2 regions of the Geodermatophilus sp. SYSU D00079 genome follow, and region 1 is predicted to be linked to the other one. Evidence: riboswitches for the same ligand, from Rfam matches in the RefSeq annotation. Region 1 holds a riboswitch; the other holds the start of a gene.
What was found. Region 1 has a riboswitch for thiamine pyrophosphate ahead of thiM (hydroxyethylthiazole kinase). Riboswitches for the same ligand answer to the same signal wherever they lie in the genome.

Region 1 (7,658 bases):
CCCGGGCGCGCAGTGGCGCCCGGACCTGCAGGCGCACGTCTGGACCGGCCGCGAGCTGCCGCCGGAGCTGGCGCCCTACGACCCCGCGCCGTACACGTTCGAGCGGTTCCTCGAGGACGAGCTGAACCCGACGCCGCGACCGCTCCCCGCCGGCCGGCCCATGACGCCCCGGGACGAGCAGCTCACCGGCGCCGCGGCGATCGCCGCGTCCGCGGAGGCCGGGCACCGCGTGTTCCTGCTCGGTGACGACCCCGGCGTGGGCAAGACCGGCACCGCCGTCCTCGCCGCCCGGGAGGTCGCCGCCCAGCGCGGTGGCCGCACGGTGCTCGTCGTCGCCGACCGCCCCGCGGCGATCACCATCCCGCACTGGACGCGCTCGATCGCCGGGTTCGGCGACGGCGGGCTGCGCTGGTGCGTCACCACCTGGGACCGCCTGGCGAAGGTCTCCGCGCTGCGGTTCGACGTCGTCATCGCCGACGAGGCGCACATGGTCCGGCACACGACCACGCAGCGGTGGAAGCACTGGAAGGCGGTCTCCGGCGCCGGCCGGGTCAAGGACGCGCCGTTCGTCATCGCCGCCACCGCCACCCCGGCGCACACGCCCCTGGAGCTGCCCTACCTGGCGCCGCAGTTCGCCCAGCGGCACGGCGAGCCGCTGCGCGCCTGGGCCGACCTGCCCGGCCGCCTGGCCGAGCACGGGTTCCACGTGGAACGCGGCCGCTACGGCTGGGCCTGGACCGAGGACGCCGACGAGCGCCGCGCCGACCTCACCCGGCTGCAGGGCTGGCTCGCCGACGGCACGCCTCCAGCGACGCTGCACCGGCCGGCGCCGTGGGGGCCGGTGTCGGTGACCGGGACGCCGGTCGCGCTGACCCCGGCCGAGCGGGCCGCCTACGACTCCGAGTGGCAGGAGTTCCGGGCCGAGATGCAGCTGGCCCGGCGCGCCCGGCAGAGCGCCCGGGGCCGCGCGGCGCTGCTGCGGTTCCGGCAGAAGGCCGGCCTGATCCGCGCACAGGCGACCGTCGACTGGGTCAAGGCGCAGGTGGAGGCCGAGCGGCAGGTCGCGGTGTCGGTGGAGTTCGTGGAGACGGCGGCCGACCCGATCCGCGAGGCCCTGCTGGACTCCGGGGTCGCCGTCGCCGCCATCTACGGCCGCGACCGGTTCGACGTCGAGGCCGAGCGGCTGCGCTTCCAGACCGGCGCCGCACCGGTGTGCGTGTTCACCGTGACCGCTTCGATCAGCCTGCACGCCGGCGAGCTGCTGCCGGACGGCTCGGCCGCCTCGGCTCCCCCGCGGGTCGGGCTGTTCCACCAGCCGCGGTTCTCCGGCATCCAGGCCCGGCAGGTCACCGGCCGCACCCACCGCGACGGCCAGGTCTCCCCGTGGCGGGTGGCCTTCGCCGAGGACACCGTGGAGGAGCAGGTCGCCCGGGTGATGGTGGAGCGGCTGGCGGTCAGCGGGTCGACCGCCGGCGCGGACACGTCGTCCCTGCAGGAGATCGCCGAGCTGCTCGACGCCGACTGGCTGCCGGCGACCGCGCTCACCGACGCCTGAGCGACTCAGCGCGGGGTGCGGGCCGACCGCGCCCCGCGCGAGGTCCAGCCCTGCTCGCGGAGCCGGTCGAACCCGTCCAGGAGCAGGTCGAGGGCGAACTCGAACTCGAACTGCTCGTCGCAGCCCGCCCCGACGCCGGACAGGTCACCGTCGGTGGCGGCCACGGCGATCTCCAGGACGTGCGGGTACCGCTGCGCGAACTCCGCCGCCATGGCCGCCTGCTCCTCGGGGCTCGGCGCCGGGGCGCCGGCATCCCGCGCCTCCTCGAACAGCTCCGGGCTGAAGCCCCAGATGCGGTTGCCCAGCGCGTGCATCACGTGGTGGGTCAGGTCGGCGGAGAAGCCCCCGGACCGGAAGGTGCCGGTGACGGCGTCCATGTAGCCGAGGACGGCGGGCGTCCGGTGGGTCCGGGACTCGATCGCCTGCCGCGCCCACGGGTGCCGCAGCACCGCGCGCCGCGCGGACAGCACCCGCTCGCGCACCGCCGTCCGCCAGTCCAAGGACGGGTCGGGCGCATCGAACTCGCCGATGACGGCGTCGACCATGCCGTCGAGCAGCTCGTCCTTGTTCGCGACGTGCTTGTACAGGGCCATCGGCACGACCCCCAGCTCCTGGGCGAGCCGCCGCATGCTGACCGCGTCGATGCCCGCCTCGTCGGCGAGCCGCACGGCGGCGCGCAGCACCCGTTCCCGGCTGAGCGGGACACGCCGCGCGCCGTCCACCTGCTGGGCCATCCCACCCCTCCGATCGACGGACCCTTGACGAGTGTACGTCGTACACCTACCGTCGGCGCCATGGGTGTACGCCGTACACCTGCAGAGGGAGGGAGCTGGTCATGCACTCGCACCGGAGGACAGCGGTCATCGCGGGGGTCTTCTTCGTCGTCGCGGCGGTGGCGGCGGTCATCGCGTTGGCGCTCTACCAGCCGGCGCTGGGCGACCCGGACTACGTGCTCGGCGCCGGCGCCGACACCCGCGTGCTGTGGGGCGGCTTCCTGGAGGTCGTGCTCGCCGCCTCGTGCATCGGCACGGCGGTGACCCTGTACCCCGTCGTCCGGGAGCACGGGGAGGGCATCGCGCTGGGCTACGTCTGCGGCCGCCTGCTGGAGGCCGCGGTCATCGTCGTCGGCATCGTCAGCGTCCTGTCGATCGTCACGCTGCGCCGGAACGCCGCGGACGGCGGGGGCACGGACGACGGGACGCTGGCCGCCGTCGCGGAGTCACTCGTGGCCCTGCACGACTGGACGTTCCTGCTGGGCCCGGGCCTCGTCATCGGCGTCAACAGCCTGCTGCTCGCCGTCCTGGTGTACCGGTCCCGGCTCGTGCCGCGCTGGATCGCCGTCCTCGGCCTGGTGGGCGGCCCGGTCGTGTTCGCGTCGTCGACCGCGATCCTGTTCGGCCTCTACGACCAGGTCTCCGTGTGGGGCATGGCCGCCGCGCTGCCCGTGACCGCCTGGGAGATGAGCCTCGCCGTCGTCCTGATCACCCGGGGGTTCCGGCCCGCACCCCGCCCGGCCGTCCCGGTCGCGCGCCCCGCGGTGACCGTCCCCGCCTGAACCGCCCAGGTCAGGGCACGAGCACCGCACGGCCCACGACCCGGCCGGCGCGGAGGTCCCCGAGCACCCGGGCGGCCTCCGCGAGCGGGTGCGTGGTGACCGTGGCCACCAGGCGGCCACGCGCGGCGAGGTCGAGGGCGTCGACGAGCTCGGCGCGACGGTTGCCCACCGAGGTGACGATCCGCTGCTCCGGGACCACCATCGCCAGGGGCGTGATCTCGACCCGGTCGAAGCTGTAGCCGACGTAGACCAGCGTCCCCCGCTTGCCGAGCGCGGCCAGCGCGGCCGCGCCGGTCTCGCGGGTGCCCACCAGCTCGAAGACGACGTCGGCGCCGCGCCCGCCGGTCGCCCTCCGCACGGCCGCTGCCACGTCCTGTCGCGACGCGTCCACGGTCACCTCCGCGCCCAGCTCCGTGGCCAGCGCCAGCCGCTGCGCGGAGCGGGCGACGGCGATCACCCGGACGCCGGCCTCCCGCAGCACCTGTACCAGGGTCAGGCCCACCCCACCCACGCCGTAGACGACGGCGTCCTGGCCCGGGGTGACGCCGGAGACGTCGACCGCGTGCAGCGCCGTCGTCCCGCTGCAGCACAGCGTGGCAGCGGTGGGGAGGTCGACGCCGTCCGGCACCGGCACCGTGGCCGAGGCCGGGACGACCAGCTGTTCGGCGAAACCGCCGTCCGTGGCGAAGGCGAGGAACCCGAGCGGCTCGTCGCACAGGTGGTCCTCGCCGGCACGACACCACCGGCACCGGCCGCAGGCGTGCTGGTAGTGCACCGCCACCCGGTCGCCCACGGCGATCCCGCTGACATCGTCCCCGACCTCGACGACCACGCCGGCGACCTCATGGCCGAGGGTGATCGGCGTCCGCGCGGGCGTGAGCAGCCCGTCGAGGAAGTGCAGCTCCGTCCCGCACACGCCGGCGGCGGCGACGTCCAGCAGCACCTCGGCCGGCCCCGGGACCGGCCGGTCGACGTCCTCCAGCACGAGGGGCTCCCCGGCCCCGTGGAACCGCACGGCACGCATGTGGACTCCATCCCTACGCCGGCATGACCCGGACAGGTTCGAACGGTCGGCGGCCCCAGCCGCCCTCTCAGCCCACTCGGGCGGGCTCCCGCGGTACGGGCGCAGGTTAGCGCGCCGACCCCCGCCGGCCGTCCGGCTGTTAGGTTCGGCGGCAGAAGTGACACGGGGTGTCCCTGCGGGGGCTGAGAGCACACCCGTCGAACCTGCTCCAGTTCGTACTGGCGAAGGGATGTCACGGCGTGGATGCCGACGACCTGCGCGCGGCCCGGGCGGCCCTGCGCGCCACCACCCCCCTGGTGCACTGCCTGACCAACACGGTCGTGCAGACGCTCACCGCGAACGCCCTGCTGGCCGCCGGCGCGGCACCGGCCATGGTCGACGCCCCGGAGGAGGCCGCCGACTTCGCCGCCGTCGCCTCCGCCGTGCTGGTCAACGTGGGCACGGTGAACGCCCGCACCGCCGAGGCGATGCGCCTGGCGGCCCGGTCGGCGGGCGCCGCCGGCACGCCGTGGGTCCTCGACCCGGTGGCCGTCGGCGGGCTGGCCTTCCGCACCGGGCTGGCCACCGAGCTGGTCGGGCTGCGGCCCACGGTGGTCCGGGGCAACGCCTCGGAGGTGATGGCGCTGGCCGGCGCGGGCGGCGGCGGCCGCGGGGTGGACAGCACGGCCGGCGCAGACGCCGCGGCCCCGGCCGCGGCCGACCTGGCCCGCCGCACCGGTGGGGTGGTGGCCGTCAGCGGCGCGGTCGACCTGGTCACCGACGGACGGCGGACGGTCCGCGTGGGGGGCGGGTCGGAGCTGCTGACCCGCACGACCGGCGCCGGCTGTGCCCTGGGCGCGCTGGTGGCCGCCTACGTCGCCGCCACCGGGGACGCCCTCGCCGGCACCGTCGCCGCGCACGCCCACGTGGCGCTGGCCGCCGAGGTCGCCGCCGACCTCGCCGACGGCCCGGGCACGTTCACCCCGGCCTGGCTGGACGCGCTGGACGCCCTCGACGGCGACTCGCTGGCCGGCGCCGACGTCCGGGAACACCGGTGACCCCCTTCGACCCAACCCTCTACCTGGTGACCGACACCGCGCTGTGCGCTCCCCGGCCGGTCGCCGACGTGGTCCGCGCCGCGGTGGCCGGCGGGGTCACCGCCGTCCAGGTGCGCGACAAGACCGCGACCCGCCGGGAGCTGCTGGCGCTCACCCGGGCGGTGCAGGCGGCGCTGGCCGACCGCCCGGACGTGGCCGTCGTGGTCAACGACGCGGTGGACGTCGCCGCGGTCGCCGGCGCCGACGGCGCGCACGTGGGCCAGGACGACCTGCCGCCGGAGGAGGCCCGCGCACTGCTCGGGCCGGACCGGCTGCTCGGGGTGAGCGTCTCCTCGGCGGCCGAGCTCGACGCGGTGCTGGCCCTGCCGGCCGGCACCGTCGACGTCGTCGGCCTGAGCCCGGTGTGGGCCACCCCCACGAAACCGGACGCCGCTCCCGGGCTGGGTCTCGAGGGCACCGCCGCGCTGGCGGCCGCGGCCCGCGCCGGGGGCCTGACCGCGGTGGCGATCGGCGGCATCGACGCCGGCCGGGCGACCCGGGTGGCGCGCACCGGCGTGGACGGCCTCTGCGTGGTGTCGGCGATCTGCGCCGCGGCCGACCCCGGGGCGGCGGCCCGCGCCCTGCGCGCCGGGATCGCCGCCGGCCGTCCCGCGGAGGCGCACCGGTGACCGCGCCGCGCGTGCCGGTCGCGCTCACCGTGGCCGGCAGCGACCCCAGCGGCGGCGCCGGCATCCAGGCCGACCTCAAGACCTTCAGCGCGCTCGGGGCCTACGGGACGGCGGTGCTGACCGCCCTCACCGCGCAGAACACCCGCGGTGTGACCGGTGTGCACCCGGTGCCCGCGGAGTTCGTCGCCCAGCAGCTGGACACGCTGCTCGACGACGTCCCCGTGGCCGCCACCAAGCTCGGCATGCTCGGGACGGCCGAGGTGGTGGCCGCGGTGGCCGGCGTCCTGGCCGCCCGACCCGCCGGCCCGGTGGTCTGCGACCCGGTGATGGTGTCGACCAGCGGCCACCGGCTGATCGACGAGACCGCCGTGGACGCCGTCCGCACCACCCTGCTGCCGCTCGCCGACCTGGTCACCCCCAACGTGCCCGAGGCGGCGGCGCTCCTGGACACCGCGCCCGCGACCGACGTCGACGGGCTGGTCGCCCAGGGGGAGGCGCTGCTGGCGCTCGGGCCGCGGGCGGTGCTGCTCAAGGGCGGCCACCTCGGCGGGGAGGAGAGCGTCGACGTCCTGGTCACCGCGGCCGGCGCCACGCCCACCCGGCGGCCGCGGGTGACGACGACGGCCACCCACGGCACCGGCTGCACGCTGTCCTCCGCGCTGGCCGCCCTCGCCGCCGCGCAGGGGGCCGACGACTGGCTGCCCCTGGTGGAACGGGCCCGGGACTACCTGCAGGCCGCGCTGGCCGCCGGCACCGCGCTGGGCATCGGCTCCGGCGCGGGGCCGGTGCACCACTTCGCCGGCATCTGGGGCCCCACGGGCGGGTGACCACGGGACCGCTGCTCGCCGACACGCCGCAGCGGGCGCGTCCTCGCGCAGGGAACCGATGATCGACTGCGCCGCGGCGCGCTCGGGGGCGTCCACGTCACCCGGTCGGAGGACCGGCGACGATGGGGGCAGGGCCGGCGACAGCGAGGAGGTGGGGCGTGCGGCGGGAGGCGAGCATCCTCCACCTGGACCTCGACGCCTTCTTCGCCGCCGTCGAGCAGCGGGACAAGCCGTCGCTGCGCGGGCGACCGGTGGTCGTGGGCGGGGTCGGCGGCCGCGGTGTGGTGGCGACGGCGTCCTACGAGGCGCGGGCCTACGGGGCGCGCTCGGCGATGTCCACCGCGGAGGCCCGGCGGCGCTGCCCGTCGGGGACGGCGTTCCTCGGCGGCCGGTTCGCCGCCTACCGGCGCACCTCCGACGTCGTCATGGAGCTGCTGCGCGAGCTCTCCCCACTGGTGGAGCCGGTGTCGATCGACGAGGCCTACGTCGACCTCGCGGCCGGTCCCCGCCACGACCTGTCGGTGGACGGTGTGACGGAACTGGCCCGCGAGCTCAAGGAGCGGATCACCGCGGCGACCGGCGGGGTGACCGGGTCGGTGGGCATCGGGTCGTCGAAGCTCATGGCCAAGATCGCCTCCGACCTCGACAAGCCCGACGGGCTGGTCGTCGTCCCCCCGGGGTCGGAGCTGGACGTGCTGCACCCGCTGCCGGTGACCCGGCTCGGCGGCGTCGGGCCGGCCACCGCCGAGCGGCTGCACCAGATCGGCGTGAAGACCGTCGCCGACCTCGCCGCCCGGTCGCTGCCCGACCTGGTCGCCCTGACCGGCCGGGCGCACGGCGCCGGGCTGTACGCGCTGGCCCGCGCCGAGGACGACCGGCCGGTGGTGGCCGAGCGCGGCGCGAAGTCGGTGTCCCAGGAGTCGACCTTCGAGCGGGACCTCACCGACGTCGCCGTCCTCACCCGCGAGATCGACACGATGGCGGCGCGGGTG
Region 2 (7,658 bases), on a different contig from region 1:
GCGGGGACCCCGGCGCGGCACCCGGTCGCGGGCGCCCGCGGTGTCACGGCGCGAGGACGGCCCAGACGTGCTTGGCGCCGGCGGCGGTGTACCAGCCGTGCGACGTGGCCAGCTCGGCGATCAGGTAGAGGCCCAGCCCGCCCTCGCTCGGGTCGCGGCCCACCGCGGGGGACGGGGGCGTGCTGACGGCGGTGTCGGAGACCTCGATCAGCCAGCAGTCGCCGGTCGTGCGCACCGCGGCCCGCACCTGGCCACCACCGTGCCGGAGCGCGTTGGAGGCCATCTCGTCCAGTGCCAGGACCAGCCGGTCGCGGAGGTCGGCCAGCCCGGGGTCTCTGAGGTGCCGGCGCAGGTCGGCGCGCACGCCGGGGAGCTCCGCGACGGCGGCGAGTTCCCAGGTCAGCGCCTCGCGGGCGGGCGGGGGGGTCGCGGACGGCCACACCGGCCCGGCCGTCTCCCGTGTCACGCCGTCGGTCCCCTCACGTGCTCGACATCGCCCGGAGGGCGTAGCGGTGCCCGTCCCGCTGGCGGGCCGAACACCTGCGTATGCGCCCGGTGGAGTGCCGTTAAACCTGGCTGTTACCGGTGTCACACGGCGGCCATCTCGGCCAGCTTCCGGACCGTGTTCCAGTTCCGCCCCGTGCCCTCGACGCCGAGCAGGGCGTCCCACCGCCAGGCACCCAGCGGGGTGGCGCTGACGCCGTCGGGCAACCACAGGAACAGCTCCCGGCCGACCACGCGGTACGCGCCGACGTCGGCCGGGGGCAGCGCCGCGACCCGCTCGGGGTCCGGGGCCCGCGGGAGGAAGGTCACGAGGTACCGGGCCGGGTCGGTCGCGACGTCGCCCAGCGGATCGGCGGCCACGAGGGCGGCCACCTCCGCCCCGGTGCGGACGACGACGGGCACCGGGGCGCCGAAGCGCTCGCGCACGGCCGCCGCGACGTCGTCCACCAGCTCGGCCTCGCCGAGGGAGCTGTCCAGGACGACGTTGCCGCTGCGCAGGTGGGTGCGGACGTCCCGGTGGCCGCGGGCGGTGAGGGCCTCGCGGAGGTCGGCCATCCCGATCTGCCGGGCGCGGCCGACGTTGATGCCGCGCAGCAGGACGACGTAGCGGGTGCCCACGTCCGGGACCGTAGCGGCGCGGGACGCCCGGGCCGGTCACCCGAGCAGCGGGTCCCACGTGCCGAGCGCCACGCTGGTGACGACCGCCGCGACGCAGACCGCGGCCGCGGCGGCGACGAACCAGCCGTCGCTGCGCCGCAGCACCGACCCGCGGGCGTTGGTGCGCCGCACGCCGGAGTCGAAACCCCGGGCGTCCATGGCGGTGGCCAGCCGGGTGCCGCGGCGCAGCGCGGCCACCAGCAGAGCGAAGGCGGTGCCGGCGAACAGCCGGGCCGCGGCGACCGGGTTCGCGCCGGCGGCCACGCCGCGGGCGCGGCGGGCCGAGCGGATGGTCTCCCACTCCGCGGCCAGCAGCGGCACCAGCCGCAGCGCGGCCAGCGCGCCGTAGGCGAACCGGGTGGACACCCGCCAGTGCACGGTGAGCGCGTCGGCCAGCCGCACCGGGTCGGTCGAGGCCACGAGCAGCACCCCGGGCAGCGCCAGCGCCACCACCCGCAGCCCCCAGGTGGCGCCGCTGAGCCACGCGGCCGCGCCGTCCAGCGCCCCAAAGGCGACGTTGACCCACGCCACGCCGGCCGCGCTCAGCAGCAGCGGCCAGGTGCGCCGCAGCACCTCGCGGGGACGGGTGAGCCCGGCGGCGGGCAGCAGCGCGAGCTCCGCGGCGAGCAGGACCGCCGGGGTCACCAGGTCGCCGCTGACCAGCAGCACCGCCGTCACCAGGGCGATGGCGGAGAGCTGGGCCACCGGGTTGACCGCCGACAGCGGGACGGGACGGGCCGGGCCGAGCGCGAGCGGGGCGGTCACGGCACGGCCACCGGTGCGCCGAGGGGGAGGACGTCGTCGGCCAGCGCGGCGACGACCGCGGCGTCGTGGGTGACCAGGCACAGCGCCCGCTCGCCGTCCTGCTGCTCGGCGAGCAGCGCGACCAGCCCGGCCCAGGTGTCGCGGTCCTGCCCGAAGGTCGGCTCGTCGAGGACCAGCACCCGCGGGCGGGTGGCCAGCGCCGTGGCGACCGACAGCCGCCGCTGCTGGCCGCCGGAGAGGGTGAACGGGTTGGCCTCGGCCAGCGGGGCCAGGCCGAGCCGCTCGAGCAACTCCTCGGCGGTGGCGTGGGCCTGCGCGGCGCCGGCCCCGGACCGCAGCGGCCCCAGCGACAGCTCGTCGCGGACCCGGCCGGTGAGGAACTGGTGCTCCGGGTGCTGGAACACCGTCCCGATCCGTTCCACCAGCTCCGCCGCCGGCCAGCGCGACGGCGGCCGGCCGGGACGGCGCAGGCCCGCGGTGAGCGCCGGCGCGGCGGTGACCTGCCCGGTGGTGGGCGCGCGCAACCCGGCCAGCAGCAGCGCCAGCGTGGACTTGCCGGTGCCGTTGGGGCCGGTCACCGCCAGCGTCCGGCCGGCGCGGAGGACGGCGTCGGTCGGCGGCAGCGCGGGGACGGCGGACCCGCGGTGGGTGTACCCGGCGGCGGCGGCGGTGAGCAGCGGCTCGCCGGGCGGGTGCGGGCAGCGGTCGGGGAAGCGCAGCGGCGCCGGCGTCCACCCGGCCCCGTGCTCGACGGCGCCACCGCTCGGGAGCAGCTCCACGACCCGGTCGACCAGCGGCAGCCAGCCCTCGATGTCGTGGTCGACGACGACCAGCGTGGCGCCGCGGCCGGCGACGGCCCGGGTGACCGCGCCGCGGACCAGTTCGGCGCCGGCGGGGTCCAGCTGGGCGGTCGGCTCGTCCAGCAGCAGCAGCCCCGGCCGCGGGGCGAGGGCACCGGCCAGCACCAGCCGCTGCTTCTGCCCGCCGGACAGCGCCCCGGTCGGCCGGTCGCGGCCGAGGTCGAAGCCGACCGCGTCCAGCGCCGCGTCGACGGCCGGCCAGATCACCGCGGGCGGCGCGCCGGCGTTCTCCAGCCCGAAGGCGACGTCGTCCCCGGCGCGGGTCATGACCAGCTGCGCGTCGGGGTCCTGGAAGACCATGCCGACCCGCTGCCGCCTCCGGTCCGGCGGGACGCCGTCGACGGTGAGCACGCCGACGGCGTCGCCGCTCTCGGGGTCCAGCAGCCCGCCCAGGGCGCGCAGCAGCGTGGACTTGCCCGACCCCGAGGCGCCGGTGAGCAGCACTCGCTCACCCGGCTCGATCCGCAGGTCGACGTCGCGCACGGCCCACGCGCGGCGGGTGGCGTGCCGGAACCCCCACCCGGCCAGCGCGACGGCGGCCGGGCCGGTGCCGTTCAGTGCCGGGTGCGGCCGGAGGCGAACGACGACAGCGCGCCGCTGGCCGCCAGCGCCCGGGTCAGCAGCACGCTGCCCACGCCGGCGACGACCGCGGTGCCGGCCACGACGAGGCCGACGTAGGTCGTCTTCCAGCCCGCGGTCCAGTCGGGGTAGTAGTAGAAGAGGTCGAGGACGGCGGCCATCGCCCCGGCCAGCACCGCCGACAGCAGCGCGGGCACCCAGCCGAACCAGCGGTACCGGAACGCGGCGAACCCGGCCTCACCGGCCAGGCCCTGCAGGATGCCGTAGACGATCGTCGTCGTCCCCCAGGCGGAGCCGAGCAGCGCGGAGACCACCGCCGCGACCAGCTCGGCGAACAGACCGGCGCCGGGCTTGCGGACCACCAGCGGCGCGAGCACCGCCGGCACCAGCCAGACGCCGTACATGAAGGCCTGCCCGGGCGGGAAGGCGGCGAACGCCGTCCCGGTGCCGGCCCACAGCAGGCCCCAGGCCCAGAAGACGACGCCGAAGGCGACGCCGAGGACGGCGGTGACGACGATGTCGACGGTGCGCCAGCGGCCGGGGCGGCCCCGGGTGGGCGCAGCCGACGACGGACGGACGGCCTGCTCGGCCATGTTCTTCCTCCAGACTCCCTGCGCCGGCATGACCCGGATCAGGTTCGAGGGTCTGCGGGATCCCGCACTCTCAGCGCCGAGGCGCTCCCCTGCTGTGTGTTCGGTTGTGCCGCCCAGCCTAGACCGCTGCGCCGGTGCCGCCGTCCGGCCGCTCCCCCGCCGGCTCCGGCGCGGCCCCCACGACGGCGAGATCCCGCGATCTCGCACGCCCCGGGGCTCCGGGACGTGCGAGATCGCGGGATCTCGCCAGAGGGGGAGGGGCCGCCTCAGCCGAGGACGAAGCCCAGGAGCAGGTGCCCGTTGAGGCCGATGATCAGCGCGGCCACGACCGCGCCGGCGATCGTGGTGACCGGCCGGTTCACCCAGTTGCCCATGACCGAGCGGCGGGAGGTCAGCCACAGCAGCGGGACGAGGGCGAAGGGGATGCCGAAGGAGAGCACGACCTGCGACCAGACCAGCGCGGTCGTCGGGTCCCCGCCCAGCACGAGCACCGCCAGCGCCGGGGCCAGGGTGATCAGCCGGCGGGCCAGCACCGGGATGTGGCGGCGCAGGAACCCCGCCATGACCACCTGCCCGGCGTGGGTGCCGACCGAGGAGGAGGCGAACCCCGACGCCAGCAGCGCGACGGCGAAGGCCAGCGCCGCCCCGGTGCCCAGCTGGTCGCCGAGCCCGGCGTGCACGCTCTCCAGCGACTCGATGCCGTCGTCGGCGGTGAACAGCTGCGCGGCGATGACCAGCATCGCGGCGTTGACCAGCCCGGCCAGGCCCATGGCCACCAGGACGTCGATCCGCTGGGCCTTGAGCAGCCGGCGCCGGCCGCTCTCGGTGCGCCCGGCGGTGACGACGTCGCCGTAGCGGCCCGGGGTGAGCGCGGAGTGCACGTAGATGACGTGCGGCATGACCGTGGCGCCCAGGATGCCGGTGGCCAGCAGCAGGCTCTCCGACCCGGAGAACGACGGCACCATGCCCGAGGCGACCCCGCCGGCGTCGACGCCGGAGCTGACCAGCGTGTAACCGAAGCCCAGGCCGATGACCAGCAGCAGCCCGGCGATGACCCGCTCGAAGGGCCGGTGCCCGCGGGACTGCGCGGCCAGCAGCACGAACGCGACCACGGCGGTGATGACCCCGCCGATCGGCAGCGGCACCCCGAACAGCAGGTTCAGCGCCACCGCGCCGCCGACGATCTCGGCCAGGTCGGTGGCGATGGCCACCGCCTCGGCCTGCACCCACAGCCCCTTGGTGACCGGGCGGGGCAGGTTCTCCCGGCACAGGGTGGCCAGGTCGCGCCCGGTCGCCAGCCCGAGCTTGGCGGTCAGCGACTGGATGAGCATCGCCATGAGGTTCGCCGCGACGATGACCCACAGCAGCGTGTAGCCGAAGGAGGCGCCGCCGGAGAAGTTGGTCGCGAAGTTGCCCGGGTCCACGTAGGCCACCGCGGCCACGAACGCCGGCCCCAGCAGGGGCCAGATCCGGCGGCGGCTGCCCGGTGCCGGCCTCCGTTCGGGCGAGCCGACCAGGGTGGTCGGGAGGACTGCGGCCTCGGTCTTCGACAGGTACACGGCGGCCTCGCAGCGGTGCGACGGTGGATGGGCACTCCTCGCTGTGCCCGCGCCCGCTGACACGCCGGGGCCAACGTGTGGCCCCCGGGGGCCGAGGTGAGGCTGTCCTACGCGGTGCCGTGGTCCCGCCGCTCCGCCGCGGCGACGAGCGCCCCGATCCGGCGGGCGTGCGCGCCGTGCCAGTAGACCCGGTCGCACGCCGGGCAGCGGGAGAACGCGTCGTAGCTGCGGCGGGTGCCCGGCGGCAGGCGGTCGGCGACCGCCGCCTTGGCCACCGGCGCCAGCGGCGCGCCGCAGGCGGTGCAGCGGGTCAGCGGGGCCAGCAGGGGGGCGAACCGGTCGAGGACGTCGGCCAGCTGGTCGTCGGGCCGGCTGCCGCGCACCAGCGCGCCCCGGACCAGGGCCTGGCGCATGAGCAGCCCGCGGTCCTGGGTGAGCAGGGCGCGCTCCTCGGCGTTCGCGCGCTCGACCAGCTCCGGGTCGTCGGCGTCGTTGGACCAGGCCGCGTCGACCCCGAGCAGCCGCAGCCGCCGGGCCAGCGCCCCCAGCCCGACGTCGAGGAGGAAGCCGCCCGGCGGTGCGGGCTGGGGCCGGGGCAGGGGGACGACGTCGACCACGCCGTCCCGGTGCACGCGGGCCTCCGGGCCGGCGGGGACGCCGTCCAGCCGCACCCCGCCCACCTCCGTCGGCGGGACGCCGGCGGCCCGCAGCACGTGCCCGAGCGTGGCGTCGGGGTCGAAGGCCAGCCGCCGCTCGCGGGACGGGCGGTCCCGCGGGCGGAGGAGGAAGGCCAGCTCCGGCGGCACCCGGACGACGACGGCCACGACTCACGCGACGACGCGGAGGGTCTCCATCGACGGGTCCGCGGCGTCCGGGACCAGCATCCCCGCCTGCACGCCGCTGGTCAGGTAGTCGACGGCCTCCTGGGTGATCCGCTCGCCGGGCGCCAGCACCGGCACGCCCGGCGGGTAGGGGCTGACCAGCTCGGCGGCCACCCGCCCGACCGCCTGGGCCGCGGGCACCTGTTCCACGCGGGCGAAGAACGCCTCCCGGGGCGTCATGACCTGCTCCAGCTCGAGGCCCTGCGGCGAGGGGAGGTCCACCCGCGGCGGGCGCTCCATCGACGCGGCACCCTCCACCAGGGCCCGCATCGCGTCCAGCAGCGCCTTCTCCGTCTCGTCGTCGTCGGCGTGGGTGATGCGGACGTTGATCCGCAGGGTGTCCGCCGACCCGACGTCCACGTGGCAGGCGGCGCGCAGCCAGTCACCGGCCTGGAAGCCGGTGATGCCCAGACCCCGGACGTCGACGGTGATCGCCAGCGGGTCGACGTCGAAGGCGCCGCCGGTGCCGATCACCTCCCGGCCCATGACCGCCAGGCCGGGCAGCGCGGCCAGCTCCGCCCGGATCCGCCCGGCCCGCTCGATCGCCGTCCCCAGCAGCTGCTCGCCCTGCTCGACCATGTGCCGCCGCCACCCGTCGAGGGTGAGGTAGACCAGCGACGAGGAGCTCGTGGTGCCCAGCAGGTCCTCCCGCTGCTCGAGCACCTCCGGGTCCACGCGCGAGCCCTTGAGGTGGAACACCGAGCTCTGCTCGATCGCCGCACCCATCTTGTGCACGCTGGTGACGACGACGTCGGCGCCGGCGTCCATGCCCCAGGCCGGCAGGTCGGGGTGGAACGGGAGGTGCGCGCCCCACGCCTCGTCGACGATCAGCGGGAGGTCCCGCTCGTGGCAGGCCTCCGCGACGCCGGCGATGTCGGCGCAGGTGCCCCAGTCGGTCGGGGTGATCAGCAGCATGCCCTTCGCGCCGGGGTGGGCCGCCAGGGCGCGGCGGACGTCCTCGGGCTCCGGCGGGTGGGCCAGGTGCCGGTCGGCGTCGAGGTGCGGGTGCACCCAGACCGGGCGGATGCCGCTGATGATCAGGCCCGCGACCACGGACTTGTGCGCGTTGCGGCTGACCAGCAGCTCCTCACCGGGACCGGCGACGGAGATCATGGCGCTCTTCACCGACAGCGAGCTGCCGCAGGTGGAGAAGAAGGCCCTGTCGGCGTCGACGGCGTCGGCCATGAGGTCCTCGGCCTGGCTGGTGACGCCCTGGGACTCCCGGCGGTCGTCCAGACCGTTGAGCGAGAGGACGTCGGA

Region 2: it holds a riboswitch for thiamine pyrophosphate, as region 1 does, so the genes downstream of both, ACI79E_RS11265 (ECF transporter S component) here and thiM (hydroxyethylthiazole kinase) in region 1, are expected to answer to the same signal.

Annotation. Positions count from the first base shown of each region.
Region 1 is NZ_JBJGZS010000022.1:27,080-34,737, forward strand. It holds gene ACI79E_RS16660 (helicase) at 1-1,555, shown strand, start outside; gene ACI79E_RS16665 (TetR/AcrR family transcriptional regulator) at 1,561-2,289, opposite strand; gene ACI79E_RS16670 (DUF4386 domain-containing protein) at 2,391-3,110, shown strand; gene ACI79E_RS16675 (alcohol dehydrogenase catalytic domain-containing protein) at 3,121-4,134, opposite strand; TPP riboswitch at 4,127-4,236, opposite strand; TPP riboswitch at 4,288-4,381, shown strand; gene thiM (hydroxyethylthiazole kinase) at 4,374-5,171, shown strand; gene thiE (thiamine phosphate synthase) at 5,168-5,839, shown strand; gene thiD (bifunctional hydroxymethylpyrimidine kinase/phosphomethylpyrimidine kinase) at 5,836-6,666, shown strand; gene ACI79E_RS16695 (DNA polymerase IV) at 6,825-7,658, shown strand, end outside.
Region 2 is NZ_JBJGZS010000011.1:43,031-50,688, reverse strand. It holds gene ACI79E_RS11290 (SpoIIE family protein phosphatase) at 1-1, shown strand, start outside; gene ACI79E_RS11285 (ATP-binding protein) at 44-466, opposite strand; gene ACI79E_RS11280 (DUF1697 domain-containing protein) at 589-1,122, opposite strand; gene ACI79E_RS11275 (energy-coupling factor transporter transmembrane component T) at 1,159-1,926, opposite strand; gene ACI79E_RS11270 (ABC transporter ATP-binding protein) at 1,923-3,269, opposite strand; gene ACI79E_RS11265 (ECF transporter S component) at 3,341-3,988, opposite strand; TPP riboswitch at 3,956-4,059, opposite strand; gene ACI79E_RS11260 (Nramp family divalent metal transporter) at 4,225-5,517, opposite strand; gene ACI79E_RS11255 (Mut7-C RNAse domain-containing protein) at 5,625-6,341, opposite strand; gene ACI79E_RS11250 (aminotransferase class I/II-fold pyridoxal phosphate-dependent enzyme) at 6,345-7,658, opposite strand, start outside.